2 regions of the Sporosarcina sp. P37 genome follow, and region 1 is predicted to be linked to the other one. Evidence: riboswitches for the same ligand, from Rfam matches in the RefSeq annotation. Region 1 holds a riboswitch; the other holds the start of a gene.

Region 1 (7,692 bases):
ATTAGCGTCACATCATATTGCTCGCATAACGACTTATTCAGTGATTCAGAAAATGGTCCTTGTATTGCGATAATATCTTTTTGTTTGATCCCTAATTTATCGCATTTTTCCATATTCCCTGCGTTTGGCAGCATTCTGCAGATCAGGCGAATTCCATCACGCAATAAGTAATCCGCAAATACTTCCAGCGTCTTACTTCCCGTCGTCAGCATAATCGTTCCTTTATGCGTTTGAGCCAGCCTTGCAGCGTCTTCGTAACTTTCAACTTCCGTAATCAGCGAAGAAACAAAATTCTCCTTCGGCCGTTCATAGCGGACATAAGGAATACCGCATAGCTTAGCCGCTTCCATAGCCGTTTTCGAAGCTTCTTCCGCATAGGGATGACTGGCATCCACTACACAAGTCATTTCATTCTTCCGGATCAGCGCCGCCATATCATCCACTGTTAATCTGCCCACCTGATACGGAATATCGTTAGCTTGTAAACTTTCAGCAGCAGATTCCGTTACTACGGTGGCTATCAAAGAGTAGCCAAGACTCTGCAGATGAATGGCTAACGCTCTTGCGTCGCTAGTCCCTGCTAAAAATAAAATCATGTGTTCCTCCTAATCCCCGCAAGGTGCCGGCTCTACTTCAATCTTGCAGCTCATGTCGTAATAGTCATAGTTCAATACTTTTTTCACTCGTTTAAAATACTTGAAGAAACGTTCATTAGGATGTGCATTTTGTTCGTATTCTTCTATAATTTTTGTGACTAATGGGATTAAATCATCCGGCTCAATCCCCTCAGCGATTGGCTGGGCAGCATGAGCAGTCCTGCCAACCGGCTTCGCTCCAATAAATAAATCGAATTTTTTCTTTCGGTACACAATCCCGATGTCGTCAAACACAGGGCGGTAACATGCCATTCCGCATCCATTAAATCCAACATGCAGCTGCTTCGGAAGCTTCATGCCTTCAAACTTTGCAGCGATTTCTTCTGCGTACGGGATAGAATCAGCCTTTTCTCCGTAACAAAAATCGCACGCTTTTACTTTTAAGACTTCTCCCGCCGGCATGACTGTGAGGTGTTCTTTCTCAAGCTTTTCGACAATCAATTCAGGATTATCTGTTGTAACCTTTACTAAAAAACGATGATCTGGAGTATATTCCAAAGTACCTTTCTCACCAACGACTTCGGCTAATACAAGCATCTGCTCTGCTGTGATCATTTTATTAACAACACCCGGCGAAACAGAAAACTCAAAGATATTCTCGATCGGCTGTCTCACTAAAAACGGATTTTCTGCTTCTTCTTTCGACACCATAGACAAAGCCTTTAAAGCCATATCGATTGACTGAACTTTTTGCTGTTGTTCCGGCGCTTGCTTTGGCTTTTGTTCTTGTACTGGCGCCTGCTCGGTTACCGTACTTATGAGTTCCTCATACCCTGACTGCGCTTCCCCGGTTTCCTGATCAAGCGCCCATGGTTCTGCTTCCTTTTTCAAACGCTGATGCGGTTTTAAACTTTGTTTTCCTTCTCCCAATGTATATTTACGCTGATAGCCCCGCGGTGTAATGATCTTATCATCGTAAAAGAAAGTGGAAGAGTTACCGATAATGACAGTTGTCAGCATCCCGATATCATGCTCAAGCATTTCTGATAATGTCGTCAGAACAATATGCTGATTTTCCCGATACGCACTTTTCACCAGCCCTACAGGGGTATCAGGGGCGCGATATTTCAGTAAAATATTTTGCGCTTCTACAATTTGGCGCGTCCGGCGTCCGCTTTTCGGATTGTATAAAGCAATTACAAAATCCGCCATCCCTGCAGCTTCAATACGTTTTTCGATAACAGTCCACGGTGTCAGATGATCACTTAAACTGATCGTACAAGAGTCATGCATGACAGGTGCTCCAAGTAAGCTCGCACATGAATTAATAGCTGAAATACCCGGAACAATTTCTACATCAATTCCTTCTGCTTCAGTCCAGCCCTTTTCAATCAGCACCTCATACACTAATCCGGCCATCCCGTACGCTCCTGAGTCACCGCTGGATATTACCGAAACAATACCGCCTGCCTCCGCTTTCTTAACCGCATCTTGTGCACGCGACACTTCTTCAGTCATTCCTGTGCTGACAATGGACTTCGCCGTCACCAAATGCTTAATCAGCTCTACATACGTTTTATAGCCAATAATATAATCACTTGCCTGCAGTGCATCCAACGCCCGCCCCGTAATATGTTCAGTAGCACCGGGACCGAAGCCGACGACATAAATTTTTCCCTTTTTCATGGTTTCCCTCCAAATAAAAATGCCTACACTCCTTTTCAGGGGAGTGTAGGCACGTGAAAGTACGATAGAAACCATACTGAAACAAAAACAATTATTATCATTGTCCCGCCTATACTTCTCCCACCGAAAAGTAAGTGTCGTTTAAATAAGCAGGTTTCCTGACTCAAGCTTCATTTTACTCTTACACCTTCCCGATTTCTCAGTGGTTTTGTAATTTCATCAGCTTTTACAGTAGCGGGGGCTGTACCAGATTTTCACTGGTTTCCCTTTTAACTCACAGTGTGAGCACTTATTCAAATTAGTTTATTTAATTTTCATAAATATAACACACAATCTTCTAATCTACAAACTTACATTGAATTTATTTCAGTAACCTTTATGGCAGAACACTACTTTACCAACGATACTGGCGATTTATATTTCTAGAGCCAAAAGTATTTCTCATGGCCGCTATGTATTAATTAAACAGTTCTTAGTACAGCCCGAACTATTTTTCGGTTTTATTTATTATTTCACTGAGAGAGGAATTTGACATGCCAAAAACCCCTTCCCGAAAAATCGGAAAGAGGCTGTAATGTTTGGTATAAACCACTATTAACGTTTTGAGAATTGTGGTGCACGACGAGCGCCGCGAAGACCGTACTTTTTACGTTCCTTCATACGTGGATCACGTGTCAGGAATCCTGCTGATTTAAGTGCTGCACGGAAATCAGGGTCCACAGTCAGTAATGCACGTGCAACACCGTGACGGATTGCGCCTGCTTGACCTGTGTAACCTCCACCTTTTACGTTAACATGGATATCGTAGCTTCCAAGTGTTTCTGTTGTAACCAGTGGTTGTTTGATGACTTCACGAAGTGTTTCGAATGGTACGTAGTCCTCTACGTCGCGGTTGTTGACGACAATTTTACCTTCGCCAGGAACTAGACGTACACGAGCTACTGAACTTTTACGACGGCCAGTGCCGATATATTGTACTTGTGCCAAGTGTGTTTCCTCCTCTTAATTATCCACGAAGCTCATATGCTTCTGGTTTTTGTGCTGCGTGCTGGTGCTCTGGTCCTGCATATACGTGTAATTTCTTGATTGTCTGACGACCTAGAGGACCGTTTGGCAGCATTCCCTTGATCGCAAGTTCAAGCATTTTCACAGGGTAGTTTGTACGCATTTCAAGCGCAGTGCGTGACTTAAGGCTTCCTGTGTAGCCAGAGTGACGGTGATACATCTTATCTTTCAATTTGTTTCCTGTTAATTGGATCTTTTCAGCGTTGATGATGATTACGTGATCACCTGTGTCAACGTGTGGTGTAAACGTTGGTTTATGTTTACCGCGTAATAGTGTTGCAACTTCTGAAGCAAGACGTCCAAGAGTCTGTCCTTCAGCGTCGACAACAAGCCAGTTACGTTCTACTTCGTGACCTTTAGCCATGAATGTTGTGCGCATATTGTATATCCTCCTAAAAATATCAATCTGTTCCGTTGTTTTCTCTATCCCTAAACACAAATAAACTTCCGGGGCTTATTGTGGGGTTATTGAAATACCATTTATCATGTTAACCTTTATTTCCAATAAAGTCAAGCGTTTTTATGAATACGCCAGGATTAGTTGCCATGGCCTCAGTAGGTCACTTCGAGCAGGTACAAACCGTGCGGCGGCGCAGTCTTCCCGGCTCTTTGACGATCTTTTGCTTCAAGAATTTTACCGACATCTTCAGGCTCGTCCCAGCCAATTCCCACCGCCAGCAAAACACCTGCAATCGTGCGCACCATGTTGTAAAGAAACCCATCTCCTTCCACTTCAAGCACCAGTTCATCCTGCTGCCGCTCAAGGGTCAGTTTGCGGATTGTCCGAACTTTATTGGAAGTGGCGGTTTTCGCGGAACAGAAACTGGTGAAATCATGTGTGCCGATTAAATACGCGGCACCTTCTTTCATCCGTTCCACATCGGGATTCCATCTGCCTAAGTGAACAGCAAAGTTGCGCTCAAACGGACTCTGCAGTTCACCATATGACCATTTATAACGATATGTCTTGCCCTTTGCTCCGTAGCGCGCATGAAAATCGTCGGCCGCTCGTTCAACGGCTGTAATGCGCACATCTTTCGGCAGCAGCACGTTCAATGCCATCAGCCAGCGGTCTCCCAAATCAAGCGGTGTATCAAAATGAATGACCTGACCGAGGGCATGTACACCGGCATCAGTCCGGCCGCTCGCCACCGCATGAGATGTCGGATCTTTATGCAGTTTAACAAGTGCTTTATCAATTTCAGACTGAACCGTGCGCATGCCCGGCTGCGACTGATAGCCCGCAAAATCCGTTCCGTCATACGCAACAACGGCTTTCATTCGTTTCAATTTCTTCACTTCCTCACCCACAGCAATACACCTACTAACATCACAAATGCTATCAGCACCGCTGTATCTCTCATTTGCCAAGAAAGCTGGCGGAATCTTGTGCGGCCCTCTCCGCCCCGATAGCCCCGCACTTCCATTGCGACGGCCAGATCTTCGGCACGTTTGAATGCACTGACAAACAGCGGAACGAGCAGCGGAATGACCGCCTGCACCCGTTCTTTGATCGAGCCGGTGCTCAAATCAGAACCTCTTGCAAGCTGCGCCTTTAAAATCTTATCCGTTTCATCCATCAGCGTCGGAATGAACCGCAAAGAAATCGACATCATCAGCGCCAATTCATGCACAGGCAATTTAAACTTCTTAAACGGATTCAGCAATGTCTCCAAACCGTCTGTAATGGAGATGGGAGAAGTCGTCAGCGTCAATACAGTAGTTACGAGAACGAGCACGAGGAATCGAATGGAAATAAAGATCCCCATGCGTAATCCTTCTTCGTATATTTTGATAAACTTCCATTCAAACACAATAGGGCCTTCACGCGTGAAGAAAATATGTAATAGAAGTGTAAAGATAATCAAAAAGATAACCGGTTTTAAACCGTTGATCAAAAAGTAAGGTCTGATGCGTGCCAGCGCGATGACAAATGCGGTAAAGCTAAGCAATACCGCGTAAGACCATGCATTATTCGCAAGAAACACTGCCGCTACGAATAAAAAGACGAACAGCAGTTTGGAACGCGGATCCATGCGGTGCACAACTGAAGTGCCGGGAATAAATCGGCCGATAATCATTTTTTCTAACATGGCCGTTCCCCTCTTCTCGCAATGACCCTGGAAAGCTCTTGCGCCAGCATCGCTTCCGTCAGCGCGATTCTGTCAAACGTATCCCCGGTCATCGATTCCATTTTACGCTGAAAACGAACAGAACGCGGTACACTAAGCCGAAATGAATGCAGCCGTTCTTCTTGATTGAATATTTCTTCAGGTGTTCCTTCCATGACAGACGTGCCTTCATGCATCACAACGATCCTATCGCTGTAACGTGCCGCGTCTTCCATACTGTGCGTCACTAAAATCGTTGTCAGATTCTCAGTTTTATGCAGATGGTGAAACAAGTCCATAATCTCCTTACGGCCTTTCGGGTCCAGGCCCGCTGTCGGTTCATCCAGCACTAAGACAGACGGCTTGAATGCAAGTACGCCTGCAATAGCCACACGCCTCATCTGGCCTCCTGAGAGCTCAAACGGAGACTTTTGCAATACGTCCTCAGGCAATCCAAGAAGCTTCACCAGTTCATGCGCCCGCTCTTTCGCAATCTCTTTCGGAACTCCAAAATTCAGCGGGCCAAACATAATATCTTTTTCCACAGTCTCCTCAAACAGCTGATGCTCAGGAAACTGAAAAACGATACCGACCTGATGGCGGACTTCTTTCATCTCCCTGCCCTTCGTCTGAGCTGTTATCACAGTATCACCAATCTTTACAACCCCTTCAGAAGGCTTTAACAGACCATTCAAATGAAGCAATAAAGTAGATTTGCCGGATCCTGTATGACCGATGATTGATGTATAAGAGCCTGAAGGAATCGTAGCTGACACGTCCTGCAGCGCCCGTTTCTCAAACGGTGAATCTTTTGCATATAAATAGCCTACTTGCTGAAGTGAAATGTCCACAATTCATTCACCAACTCTTCTTCTGTCATATGATTTCCCTGAAGCTCTACACCGGCAGATCTCAATAGTTCGGAAACACGCAGCGCAAACGGCAGATCAAGTCCGATCGTTTCCAGCTCTGCACCTTGCCGGAATATTTCTTGCGGTGTTCCCGTCATAAGAACTTGTCCTTCATTCATTACGAGAATACGGTCCGCTAATAAAACTTCTTCCAAGTCATGAGTGATCGACAATACGGTCAATCCAATTTCTGACCGAAGCTTTTTGACGATTTCAATCACTTCCTCCCGCCCCTGCGGATCAAGCATGGAAGTCGCTTCATCTAAAATTAACAGCTCAGGATGCAGAGCCAATGCACCGGCAATGGCCACACGCTGCTTCTGGCCGCCTGACAAGTGATGAGGTTCATGATTGATGTAGTCACTCATCTTCACTTGCTCCAGCGCCTCCTGGACACGCTTTACCATCATGTCATAGGGAACACCGTTGTTTTCCAGGGCAAAAGCTACGTCATCTTGCACAGTCGACCCTACAAATTGGTTATCTGGATTTTGAAAAACTATCCCCATACGCGAACGCGTTTCCCACAAGTTCTCTTCAGACAATGGTTCCAAAAAGAGATTGATTTCACCTGACGAAGGAAACAGCAAGCCGATCAGAAGTTTTGCCAGCGTCGACTTGCCTGACCCGTTATGTCCTACAACTGCCAGCCACTCCCCTTCATACAAAGTGAAGGACACATCATTCAGCGCTTTCACCGGTACGTGCGAAGATTCATTTTCTTCCGTATCATAAGAAAACGTTACATGATGCATCGACGCTATTTCCTTCATCCGGACCCCTCCTCTTATGTATTGCAAAAATTAGTTTGCTTCTATGTAATAAATTATTCTTATGTATAAAAAAAAGCGCGTACCTCATCCAAGGAATGCGCCTGTAAAACGAAAATGCCGGGTGCTCATGCCGACATCTCAGATGAGGTACGTAGAGCTAGACCAGTCGATTGCTCGCGGATCATAACACTCAGCTTTTATGTCGTATAAATCTTGTATCTGTAATAAAAGGGTGTGCTGTGCGTGACAGACACACCCTCGAAGTGTATGGAATTACACCAATTCAATAATAACTACTGGTGCTCCATCGCCGCGGCGAGGTCCCATTTTCATTATACGTGTATAACCGCCTTGGCGATCTGCATAACGTGGTGCCACTGTATCGAAAAGTTTTTGAAGTGCAAACACTGTTGCTTCTTCGCCTTCTCCGTTTTCAACAGTTACCTTTTCACGACGAATATATTCAGCCGCTTGACGACGTGCATGAAGATCTCCGCGTTTTCCAAGAGTGATCATCTTTTCAACTACTGAACGTAATTCTTTTGCACGT
Region 2 (7,692 bases), 710 kb from region 1:
GGCAGTTTCTAATTCCAATGAAAACCCCGTCTATTACGCACAGTACGCGCACGCGCGCATTTGCTCAATCCTGCGTCAGGCGAAAGAACAAAATATGCAGGCATCAACTGAACATGTCACGCTTTTGCAAGATGAAAAAGAATTGGAACTGCTGAAAAAACTGGGTGATTTCCCAAGACTGGTAAGCGATGCAGCACGTTTGCGCGCACCTCACCGGGTCACAACATACATCCAGGAACTGGCGGCTGCATTCCACAGCTTCTACAACGCCAACAAAGTGCTGGATCCAGAAAACAAAGACTTGTCCGAAGCACGTCTGGCCCTCATCACTGCCGCAAGCACAACAATTGCCAACGCCTTGAAACTGGTAGGCGTTCAGGCACCGGAAAGAATGTAAATAAAATACAAACAGCTGTCCCATGCATGGGGCGGCTGTTTTTACGTCTTTCCGCATGGTGTAACTTCTTTTGTTTACAGGCAGTGCGGCCGTAAAGCGTAATAGCGCGTTGGCAGGGCACGATGACGCGGTGGCCTGTTTCCATAGTGCGGGCCCGAAATACCGGCACTGCGGCATTGCAGCCGGAATTCTATGCATTATTCCGCAATACGTCAAACTCTGCGGCTCTCTCTGTACAACCCCCGGGATTACCGGTATAATAAGGTGCAATTACATATCTTTCGAAAAGGTTCTCTTTCCTAGAGATGAAAATGGAAATCGGTTAAAATCCGATGCGGTCCCGCCACTGTAAGTGCACTGTGCACAAGCCAGGTCACCTGCCTTTAAGAAAAGAAGTTCCGCAGCAACCTACGAGGATAGGCACAGTGGGCGAAATCACTTGATTTCATTCCGCCTGATCCTTCGAAACTGTCGAAGGATTTTTTCGTGTCTGCGGCCAGCGTAATGCATTACCCATTTCAGAGGAGGAATACAAATGAAGAAGTTTTGGCAGCTGTTGCTTACAGCGATGCTTGCGGTATTACTGCTTGCGGCGTGTGGAAACGACAGTACAAAAGAAGAAAAACCGGCAGATGAAAATCAGGCTGGCGAAGAAACAAATACAGACTCGGAAGCGTCTGCAGATAACACCAGTTATCCATATACATTGAAGGACGCTGTTGGTGAAGAAATTACATTTGAAAAAGCACCGGAAACAGTTATTTCATTACTGCCCAGCAATACGGAAATTCTGTTTGGCATCGATGCCGGCGATAAAGTAATTGCTGTAACAGAAAACGATACATATCCAGAAGAAGCGACGAAGCTGGATACAGTAGGGGACTTCACAGTCAACGTGGAAAAAGTTATTTCATTGGAGCCGGATGCAGTATTTGCAAATGAAATGATGATGGGATCAAACGAAGAAGGATTGAACCAAGTCCGTGAAGCAGGCATTCCGGTAATTGTTATACAGAACGCAAAAACATTTGAAGAAACATATGAAACGATTGAAACGATCGGTAAAGTAATGGATAAAAATGCAGAAGCCAATCAAGTCGTGGAAGATATGAAAGCAAAAGTGGAAGACATCAAAAAGAAAGCAGCAGACATTACAGACAAAAAGCGTGTGTTTGTTGAAAACTCTGATGCACCAGAAATTTATGCTCCAGGTAAAGGGACATTCCCGCAGCAATTCCTAGATATGATTAATGCAGAAAATATTGTGACAGAAGAAGGCTGGATTATGATCAGTCCGGAAACGATTGTGGATGAAAGCCCAGACGTGATTCTGGCAATCTACAGCTATATCCCGAACGTTGTGGAAAATATTAAAACACGCGACGGATTTGACACAGTCACTGCAGTTAAAGAAGATCAGGTTATTCAACTGGATGAAGATATTACAAGCCGGACAGGCCCACGTCTGGCTGACGGATTAGAAGCTTTTGCGAAAGCAGTCTATCCAGAGGTATTCGGTGAGTAAAACAGCTGTCGCCTATGCCGTGTCGATTGCCACACTTCTTGTGGCAATCTGGCTCGGTGTATCGATCGGCACGGTGAAAATACCAATAGAGACGCTATGGAATCAAACGGATGCGACCGCCAGCAATATTTTGTGGAAAATCCGTATGCCTCGCGTACTGCTGGCGGGAATCGTTGGCGCGTCATTGGCCATTTCAGGAGCTGCGTTTCAAGGGCTGCTGAAAAATCCATTAGCGGATCCATATACCCTCGGAGTGTCGTCCGGTGCCTCTGTAGGCGCTGTGATTACACTCTTTTTTGGTATATCCTTACCGGTTTTGGGCACGTTTACTTTACCTGTTTTCAGTATGATCGGTGCAGCAGTCACCATGTTCCTTGTGATCGGCTTTGCCCGGATGATTGACCGGTCAATGAAAATGGAAACCATTATTTTAACGGGGATCATTTTTGGATCGTTTCTTGGATCGGTACTCTCTCTGATGATTGCGCTGACACAGGAAGAGCTTCGTCAGATTGTCGGCTGGCTGCTTGGCAGCGTGTCGATGAGGGGCTGGAAATATATTACGATGGTATTGCCGTTTTTCATTGCCGGCTCGTTTATTTTGTGGCTCAACCGCAGGGAATTGAACGCGTTATTATTCGGCGAAGAGCGTGCGCATCATCTTGGCGTTAATGTAAAACAGCGTAAATTGATGATTCTGCTCGGCGGCTCGGTATTGACAGGCTCTGCAGTTGCGGTGTCCGGAACTATCGGCTTTGTCGGACTGGTCGTGCCGCATATGACGCGCATGCTGTGGGGGTCGGATCACCGTCACGTGCTGCCGCTGTCATTATTCAACGGCGCTTCGCTTTTAATCATTTGCGATCTGGTAGCGCGGACGGTTATTTCGCCGGCTGAATTACCGGTCGGTGTCATTACGGCATTCATTGGCGCTCCGGTGTTTGCCTATATCTTTTACAAGCAGCGCAGAAAAGGAGCGATGTAATTATGTTGCAAGTAGAAAACTTATCGGGGGGCTACGGCAAAGAACCGATTGTGCGAAATGTGTCGTTCCACGTGGAAAAAGGAGAAGTTCTCGGGATTTTAGGGCCAAATGGCAGCGGGAAGTCTACTTTATTGAAAATCATTTCAGGTATTTTGCCGAAACAAAGCGGCAAGGTGATGATTGCCGGAAAACCGTCCGGTGCGTATTCTCAAAAACAGTTCGCACAGCAAGTCGCAGTGTTGCCGCAGCTTCATGCACATGCTTTCTCCCATTCGGTGAAAGATACGGTGGCACTCGGCCGCTACCCGTATCAGTCGGGAATTTTCTCCAGCTGGTCTGAATTGGATGAGCGAGCGGTTCAGGAAGCGATGGATCATACAGGCGTGACACGCTATTCAGATACCGCAATTGAACTGTTGTCAGGAGGCGAGCAGCAGCGGGTGTTCGTTGCGCAGGCGCTGGCACAGCAAGCCCCCGTGCTGTTGCTGGATGAGCCGACGAATCATTTGGACATCGCCCATCAGCAGCAATTGCTTGATACCATCCGTAATCAGGCGAGACAGAAGGGCATCACAGTCATCTCGGTATTTCATGATATTAATCTTGCGGCGCTCTATTGTGACCGCCTGCTGCTGATGAAGGGCGGGGAAGTGTCGGCGATTGGCGTGCCTCAGGATGTGGTCCTTGAACAGGAAATTCATTCTGTCTACCATGCGCGAGTAAAAACGCAGCCCCATCCTGAAATGCCGAAGCCGCAAATGACGATATTGCCGAATTTGCAGGAGGAAGAGCAGCGATTCTTCGTGACTAAAGCAGATGTGACTGTACAGGAAGACCATGTGCTGCTGCAATCAAGCCAGCCGCTGAAAACTATTTCATCTGCTGTTCATAATGCAGGCGTTGGCTGGTACCGGACATTTGTGAACCGCGGTGTGCCTGCGGATTACATGATTGATGACGTGCAAAGGGAAAACACGGCGTTTTTGCGTTCGCATGGGTATCATTTGACAGACACAGTTGCGATGATGACTGCGGTCAGTCCGGAGCACGTCGAAGTGCATGAATATGAAGCGGACTTCGGCTCGATTGTCGTCGTAGTAACAGCCGGTGTCGGAAATGCGGTGGATGTTTCCAAGGCGTGGCAGCGTGAAGATATTAATTATATAGGCACGATTAATACATGGGTGTTCATCAACGGAGTATTGAGCGACGAAGCGTTCGTTCAGGCACTTGTTACGGCGACAGAAGCGAAAACGAAAGCTTTGGCGGACGAGCAAGTGAAAGATCCCGAATCAGGAACGGTTGCGACAGGCACTTCGACAGACAGTCTGCTCATTGCATCCACGCAGCAGGGAACGAAGCTGCCGTATGCCGGACCGATTACACAGCCTGGAAAACTGATTGGTAAAGGTGTCTATGACTGCACCGTGCGGGCTATTCATTCATATCGGGCGGCAACAGGGGGAAGGCAATGATTCCTGCACATATAATTGCCATTGCGATTGGCATGGTGCTTGACCGGCTCATTGGTGATCCGCCGAATTGGCCGCATCCCGTCAAGTGGTTAGGGACGACAATCGGCAATTTGACGAAACTGCTGAATAAAGGCCGCATGCGCACGGTGAAAGGCGGAGTTCTGTGGCTGCTCATTTGCATAGGGACATTCGTTCTTGTCATTTGGTTCATCAGTATCGCCTACCGCTTGAATATATTCGCGGGCATTGCGGCTGAAGCTTTGCTGATCGCAGCCGGACTGGCACAAAAAAGTCTTCGTGACGCAGCCCTTCTCGTCTATGAGCCGCTGCAGTCGGGAGATATAAAAGAAGCGCGGGAGAAATTGAGCTGGATTGTCGGCCGGGATACGGAAAAACTGGATGAAAGTGCGATTTCCCGTGCGGCGATAGAAACCATCTCGGAAAACACTTCGGATGGAATTACCGCGCCGTTATTCTGGGCGTTCTTGCTCGGCGCACCCGGTCTGTGGCTTTACAAAGCAGTCAACACGCTGGATTCGATGATCGGCTACAAAGATGATCGTTACCGGGAGTTTGGAAAAATATCTGCACGCATGGATGATCTGTTCAACTGGATTCCTTCCCGAATTACCGGTGTACTCATTATACTGTGTACACCGAATGAAGGCGGACGCCCTGTAAAACAGCGGATCAGCGGCTGGCTGCGCGATGCGAAACGGCATATGAGCCCGAACAGCGGCTATCTCGAAGCAGCGACGGCCTGGCAGCTGAATATTCAATTGGGCGGAAGCAGTACGTATCGCGGCATCCTGTCGGAAAGAGCAGTGCTTGGACCGCCAGTCGTCGCTAATATGCGGCACATACGCTCAACAATCCATCAGATGCAAGTTGTGTCGTGGATTTTCTGGCTGCTGTGCACAGTGATAGGAGTCGTTTTCTATGCAATTACCTGAACACGGCGCAAACAGTAAAAGACTGTATGCGTCGTTGAATATCCCGATGCCCGATCACGTTCTCGATTTCAGCGAGAACTGCAATCCCGCAGGACCTCCGCCATCTGTAGCGGACGCGTGGCCTGACTTGCTGGCAACACTTGCCGGATATCCTGATCCGGACGGGCAGCCATTTTTATCCGCCATTGCCGCCTATCATCATACAGAAGAGCAACAGGTTCTCGTCGGCAACGGGGCGGCCGAAATACTGTCGCTGCTCGCAGGACGCTATGAAGGCAAACGTGTCATCGTAATCAATCCGACTTTTTCTGAATATAGGGCTACGCTGGAAGCGAACGGAGCAGAAGTGGTGCAGCTTCAGGGTGTCGAAGCTGATCATTTCCAGCTGCCCATGGAGCAGATTCTGAAAGCGCTGCCGGAAGCAGATGCAATTTATTTGTGCACGCCGAATAATCCGACGGGGCTGCTGCCGTCAACAGACGTATTATGGACCATCATCAGGGCAGCTGAACAGAGTGACACAGATATCGTGCTTGACGAAGCTTTCATTGACTTTGTGGATGAAAACCGCTCATTTATCCGGTACGCCGCAAGCTGTCCACGCCTGATGGTCGTCCGCTCGATGACGAAAATGTATGCAATTCCCGGCATTCGGTTAGGTTATTTAATTGCACATCCCAGACGGATTGAAGCATTAAAACGCCGGACCTCTCATTGGCATGTCAATGGAATCGCTGCGGAAATCGGTGTGCTGTGTCTGCAGGAAGAGGCATATCGGCGCCAGGCAATCGAGCATGCAAGGCAAGAGCGTCTGAAGATGAAGGAGTTTTTACATTCGCACGGCTGTGAAGTGATTGATTCTGCCGCTAATTATTTGGTCATGAAACCAACATGCGACGCCAATCTGCTGTACCGGGAGTTATTGGCCCAAGGAATGGTCTTGCGCCACTCTGAAAACTTCAAGGGCATGGACGGACGCTGGCTGCGAATTGGAATGAAATCCGAAACGATGATGAAAAGGCTGCGGGAGGCGATGGAGACTTGGTTCAAGGAACACTGACATTTATCAGCGGCGGGGTGCGAAGCGGGAAAAGTGCCTACGCGGAGCATCTGCTCGTTAATCAGGCAGCTGGCCGCCTCGTCTATATCGCATCCGGTAAAGCGACCGATGCGGAGATGAAACAAAGGATCGACAAGCACAAGGAAGACCGCCGCCATGCAAACTGGCAGACGATCGAGCAGCCCGTAAATCTTCATGAAGTTCTGCCGTTACTGCGTTCCGGTGACCTTGTGCTATGGGATTGTCTGACAACGTGGCTGGCAAATGAGCTGTACGAAGGATTTGAAGAAGGCCGCCCCTGTGTGCACCGCCCGGGGTGTCTGGAGCAGAAGCAGCAGCGCTTATTACATACCATCAGACAAATGAAAGAAATTGTCAGCCAACTCGTAATTGTTTCCAATGAAGTACTCGACGAATGGCCGCAGTACGAAGAGGAGACCGAGCTGTACCGGCAGACAATCGGCAGGCTGCATCAAAACATCGTAGAAATAGCGGACACAGCCATCGAAATGGATCATGGCATTCCGATTGTCTGGAAAGGGGCGCCTCTATTATGAAAGGTTTAATGGTTGTCGGCACTGCGTCAGACGTCGGCAAAACGATGATCTGCACCGCGTTATGCAGGCTGCTTGCGAATGAAGGTGTCCATGTAGCACCTTTTAAATCGCAAAACATGTCAGGCTTCACCGAAACATTGCCGGACGGCCGTGAAATCAGCCGGTCGCAGCTGCAGCAGGCAGAAGCCGCGCGAACAGAACCGGTTGCCGAAATGAACCCCATTTTAATGAAACCTGGAGCGAATTTACAGGCTGACGTATTATTCATGGGTGTTCCGGCAGGCGGGACAGACGGGCACGTATTTCGTGAAAAGTGGTTCGATAAGGGATTCGATGCCATTCGGCAGGCGCTTAATTATCTGTCCAATCAGTACGATGCGCTCATTATGGAAGGGGCGGGGAGTACCGCGGAAGTCAATCTGATGGACCGTGAACTGACAAATATGCGTGTGGCGGAATTAGCCGATGTGCCTGTCCTGCTCGTGTCAGATATTTCAAAAGGCGGCGCGTTCGCATCGGTCATTGGTACGCTGCAGCTGCTGTCAGAAGAGAGGCGCAGCCGCGTCAAAGCAATAATTATCAATAAATTTTACGGCGATGCTTCGTATTTTGAAGAAGGTGTCGCATTCATTGAACAATACACAGGCATCCCGGTCGCAGGTGTCATTCCGGTGCTGGAGAACCACGGAATTCCGGAAGAAGACATGGACCGCAGAACACAGCCCGCGGCGGCTGGGGTT

What was found. Region 1 has a riboswitch for cobalamin ahead of cobJ (precorrin-3B C(17)-methyltransferase). Riboswitches for the same ligand answer to the same signal wherever they lie in the genome.
Region 2: linked by a shared signal. The riboswitch ahead of SporoP37_RS11665 (ABC transporter substrate-binding protein) and the one ahead of cobJ (precorrin-3B C(17)-methyltransferase) in region 1 are both predicted to bind cobalamin.

The regions. Positions count from the first base shown of each region.
Region 1 is NZ_CP015349.1:1,566,082-1,573,773, forward strand. Features, by position in the region: gene cobK (precorrin-6A reductase) at 1-596, opposite strand, end outside; gene cobJ (precorrin-3B C(17)-methyltransferase) at 606-2,282, opposite strand; cobalamin riboswitch at 2,414-2,590, opposite strand; gene rpsI (30S ribosomal protein S9) at 2,877-3,269, opposite strand; gene rplM (50S ribosomal protein L13) at 3,289-3,726, opposite strand; gene truA (tRNA pseudouridine(38-40) synthase TruA) at 3,900-4,637, opposite strand; gene SporoP37_RS08180 (energy-coupling factor transporter transmembrane component T family protein) at 4,643-5,440, opposite strand; gene SporoP37_RS08185 (energy-coupling factor ABC transporter ATP-binding protein) at 5,434-6,309, opposite strand; gene SporoP37_RS08190 (energy-coupling factor ABC transporter ATP-binding protein) at 6,285-7,142, opposite strand; gene rplQ (50S ribosomal protein L17) at 7,416-7,692, opposite strand, start outside.
Region 2 is NZ_CP015349.1:2,273,953-2,281,644, forward strand. Features, by position in the region: gene argS (arginine--tRNA ligase) at 1-397, shown strand, start outside; cobalamin riboswitch at 668-796, shown strand; gene SporoP37_RS11665 (ABC transporter substrate-binding protein) at 933-1,922, shown strand; gene SporoP37_RS11670 (FecCD family ABC transporter permease) at 1,915-2,907, shown strand; gene SporoP37_RS11675 (adenosylcobinamide amidohydrolase) at 2,910-4,382, shown strand; gene cbiB (adenosylcobinamide-phosphate synthase CbiB) at 4,382-5,335, shown strand; gene cobD (threonine-phosphate decarboxylase CobD) at 5,322-6,395, shown strand; gene SporoP37_RS11690 (bifunctional adenosylcobinamide kinase/adenosylcobinamide-phosphate guanylyltransferase) at 6,377-6,952, shown strand; gene SporoP37_RS11695 (cobyric acid synthase) at 6,949-7,692, shown strand, end outside.